One region of the Pseudomonas sp. BIGb0164 genome, then DNA from elsewhere that is predicted to be linked to it. Evidence: predicted binding sites of a transcription regulator. Region 1 holds the regulator's gene; the other holds the start of a gene.

What was found. The regulator FliA, encoded in region 1, starts transcription of late flagellar genes. The targets are predictions, from matches to a motif close to CTAAAGTTTNNNNNNNNNNNGCCGNTAA.
Region 2: motA (flagellar motor stator protein MotA) is a predicted target of FliA. The motif match lies at 1,189-1,216, and genes of this name have one in related genera.

The regions. Positions count from the first base shown of each region.
Region 1 is NZ_JANUEA010000007.1:397,514-399,715, reverse strand. It holds gene fleN (flagellar synthesis regulator FleN) at 64-897, shown strand; gene fliA (RNA polymerase sigma factor FliA) at 894-1,634, shown strand; gene M2394_RS20530 (chemotaxis response regulator CheY) at 1,802-2,176, shown strand; gene M2394_RS20525 (protein phosphatase CheZ) at 2,195-2,202, shown strand, end outside.
Region 2 is NZ_JANUEA010000004.1:199,255-201,456, forward strand. It holds gene motB (flagellar motor protein MotB) at 1-266, opposite strand, end outside; gene motA (flagellar motor stator protein MotA) at 270-1,121, opposite strand; gene M2394_RS12340 (HDOD domain-containing protein) at 1,288-2,202, shown strand, end outside.

The sequences.
Region 1 (2,202 bases):
CAAGCGATTCACGCGGCCAAGCCATGTAGCCTGCGTCTAAGCAAGACAAGGTAAAGAAATAAAATGGGCAGCATGCATCCCGTACAGGTGATCGCGGTGACCGGCGGCAAAGGTGGCGTCGGGAAAACTAACGTGTCAGTGAATTTGTCCCTGGCCCTGGCAGAGCTTGGCCGTCGCGTCATGCTGCTGGATGCTGACCTGGGGTTGGCGAACGTCGACGTTCTGCTGGGGCTGACACCCAAACACACCCTCGCCGATGTGATCGAAGGCCGTTGTGAGCTGCGCGATGTGCTGCTCCAGGGCCCCGGTGGCATTCGGATCGTGCCGGCGGCCTCGGGCACCCAGAGCATGGTGCACCTGAGCCCGGCGCAGCATGCCGGCCTGATCCAGGCCTTCAGCGATATCGGCGACAACCTCGACGTGCTGGTGATCGACACCGCCGCCGGGATCGGCGAGTCCGTGGTCAGCTTCGTGCGCGCAGCGCAAGAAGTGCTGCTGGTGGTCTGCGACGAACCCACCTCGATCACCGACGCCTACGCCCTGATCAAACTGCTTAACCGTGACTACGGCATGAACCGCTTCCGCGTGCTGGCCAACATGGCCCAAAGCCCGCAGGAAGGGCGAAACCTGTTCGCCAAGTTGACCAAGGTCACGGATCGCTTCCTCGATGTCGCCTTACAATACGTCGGCGCAGTTCCTTATGACGAGTGTGTGCGCAAGGCCGTGCAAAAGCAGCGTGCGGTCTATGAAGCGTTCCCTCGTTCGAAGTGCGCACTGGCGTTCAAGGCCATTGCCCAGAAGGTCGATACCTGGCCGTTGCCCGCCAACCCACGGGGGCATCTGGAGTTTTTCGTCGAGCGATTGGTGCATCAGACGAGCGCAGGACCCGTGCTATGACAGCGACTGGCTACAACGCGTACAAGAAGTCTGCCCGTGACAGCCAGGGCGAGTTGATCGAGCGCTACGCGCCGTTGGTCAAGCGTATCGCCTATCACCTGCTGGCACGCCTGCCGGCCAGCGTCCAGGTCGAAGACCTGATCCAGGCCGGCATGATCGGCCTGCTCGAAGTGTCGACCAAATACGACGCGAGCAAGGGTGCAAGTTTCGAGACGTATGCGGGTATCCGTATTCGTGGCGCAATGCTCGATGAAGTGCGCAAAGGCGATTGGGCACCGCGTTCGGTGCACCGCAATACGCGCATGGTCAGTGATGCAATTCGCGCAATTGAAGCAAAAACCGGTCGTGACGCTAAAGATCATGAAGTTGCGGCCGAACTCCAATTGAGTCTCGATGATTACTACGGGATTTTGAACGATACCTTGGGCAGCCGCCTGTTCAGTTTCGACGACCTGTTGCAGGACGGCGAACACGAAGGGCTGCACGAGGACGGCGCGAGTGCACATCTGGAGCCGTCGCGTGACCTGGAAGATGAACGCTTCCAGGGTGCGTTGGCGGACGCGATCGCCAATTTGCCGGAGCGTGAGCGACTGGTGTTGGCGCTGTACTACGACGAAGAGCTGAACCTCAAGGAAATCGGTGAGGTCCTGGGGGTCAGCGAATCGCGTGTCAGCCAGCTGCACAGCCAGTGCGCAGCCCGCTTGCGGGGGCGATTGGGAGAGTGGCGCGCGCGCTGACAGGCAGTGTGGGGACACTGCAGACGCTACCGTGAAAGCCAACGCTTTCGCGGGTTCGTACCGTGGTGCCCTGGGCAGTCCTTTTTGTGTAACGCCTGTTGATTGAAATGGCGCGTCCAGGTGCTGGGCGCGTTTAAGACTGCTTGGAGGTCGAATTGGACAAGAACATGAAAATCCTCATCGTTGATGACTTCTCAACGATGCGGCGGATCATAAAAAACCTGTTGCGTGACCTTGGGTTCACAAACACGGTCGAGGCGGATGACGGCATTACAGCGATTCCGATCCTCAACAGCGGGAGCATCGACTTTCTGGTAACCGACTGGAACATGCCGGGCATGACCGGTATCGATTTGCTGCGCCACGTGCGTGCTGATGAAAAACTGCGCAGCCTGCCTGTGCTGATGGTGACCGCCGAAGCCAAGCGTGAGCAGATCATCGAAGCCGCCCAAGCCGGGGTGAACGGTTACGTGGTCAAGCCATTCACTGCGCTGGCCTTGAAAGAGAAGATCGAGAAAATCTTCGAACGCATCGGTCATTGATGCTGCCACGGGGGAGCTATGGAGCA
Region 2 (2,202 bases), on a different contig from region 1:
ATGGTGCGCTCGGGCGCCAACTGCGGCGAGCCGCCCAGGTCGATCACGAAGGGCGTGCCGCTTTCCGAGAAACCAATCGGGTCCTTGAAGTAACCGGCGATGGCGATCTTCTGTTCAGGCGTGGCGGTAGACATCAACCACAGCACCAGGAAGAACGCCATCATCGCCGTCGCGAAGTCGGCGAAGGCGATTTTCCAGGCGCCGCCATGATGCCCCGCAGCGAAGCGCTTGACGCGCTTGATGATTATCGGCTGGTTGTTTTCCATGACTTAGCGACCGCGAACCGCTTGTTCCAGCTCGGCAAAACTTGGGCGGTGTTTCGGGTACAGCACCTTGCGCCCGAACTCCACCGCCAGCGATGGCGGCATGCCAGAGGCCGAAGCCACCAGGCACGCCTTGATCGCTTCGTAGAGGTTCACTTCTTCCTTGGCGTCGTGGGCCAGGGAAGTGGCCAGCGGGCCGAAGAAACCGTAGGCCGCCAGAATACCGAAGAAGGTACCCACGAGTGCCGCACCCACGTGCATGCCGATGGCCTTCTGGTCGCCTTCGCCCAGGGAGGCCATGGTGACCACGATACCCAGTACCGCCGCGACGATACCGAAACCGGGCATGCCGTCGGCGATGCCGGTCACGGCGTGAGAAGGATGTTCCAGCTCTTCCTTGAGGCTGAACAGTTCCATGTCGAACAGGCCTTCCAGCTCATGGGGGGCCATGTTGCCGGAGGACATGATGCGCAGGTAGTCACAGATGTAGGCAGTCATGCGCTCATCTTTGAGCACGGCCGGGTACTTGGCGAAAATCGGGCTGGCCGCGGCATCTTCGATGTCAGCTTCGATGGCCATCATGCCTTCGCGGCGGCTCTTGTTGAGGATCTCGTAGATCAGCCCCAGCACATCCAGGTAGAAGGTGTGGGAGAAGCGCGAGCTGAACATGCCCAGCGACTTCTTGATCACGTGCATGGTCATGTAGCCAGGGTTGGCCTGCAGGAATGCACCAAACGCGGCACCACCGATAATCAGCACTTCGAAAGGCTGGATCAGTGCAGCAATTTTACCGTGGGACAGGACATACCCACCGAGCACGCTTGCGATGACGACGATGATGCCGATAATTTTAGCCATAGGGGATCTGTACTTGCGCCGTCGGGTTCATGGACATATTGGGTGTAGCCGAAAACTCTTGTTCTACTTATCGGCAAAACTGCGCCAGACTATAGCCCGTTAAGGCGAAAAGCCAATTCGGCCCATTCCGGGCGTGTTGAATGCAAGTGATGATCGCGCCCCAATCATGGCTAATGAAACGACAGTCCCAAGTTCAAGACCCACCACCCTCGCCGCTTGGATCAAGCGCCTGGACGATGTGCTGCTGCCCGTCCCGCAGGCCAGCCACGAGCGCGTGTGCAAGGCCATCCGCGACAGCCGCAGTTCGTTGCGAGACATTGCCGAGCTGATGCAGAACAGCCCCGCGCTGGTGCTCAGCGTGATGCGTGAAGCCAACAGCCACACCCATGGCAGCCTGGCGGAGCCGGCCGAAAACCTCGAAGTGGCGCTCAACCGTCTTGGCCTCAAGCGCGCCGAAGAGCTGCTGGCGCGGTTGCCTTCGGTGCCGGCCAACGAGATTCCCGTTGCGCTGCGCCAACTGCTGCTGGTGAGCCAGCATGCCTCGCAGCAAGCCAACGGCCTGTTCGCCAGCCGCCTGGCAAGGCTGTGGCAGGACATCCACTGGGGCAGCCTGTTGTTCCTGTCGCCGTTGTGGCCAATGGCCGTGGCGTACCCCAAGCTCCTGGAAGAATGGGAACTGCGGGTGATCCACAAGGGGCAGTCCGCGCGCCAAGTCGAGCAGGAATTGTTCGGTGTGCGCCTGCTGGATCTGTGCATCGGCCTGACCGAAACCTGGCACCTGCCGATCTGGGTCTCCCAGGGCTACACGCTCTTGCTGACCGAGCAGCGCCTGCTGGTCAAGGCCCTGCACATCGCCCGTGAAGATGACCCGCTGCGCCACCAGCAGCTGCTCGATGCCGAACCCAATTTGCGTCGCTGGCTGAATCAGCCCGCCAATACAGTACTGCTGGCCAACGGCCTGGCGATGTCGGCTCAGGAGTCCTGGACCTGTCCACACACCGAGCGCTGGCAATACCTCACGGCGCTTTACCTGCAAGCGCCTCTGGGTGATGTGCAGCAACAGGTTCACCAGCAAGCGGTG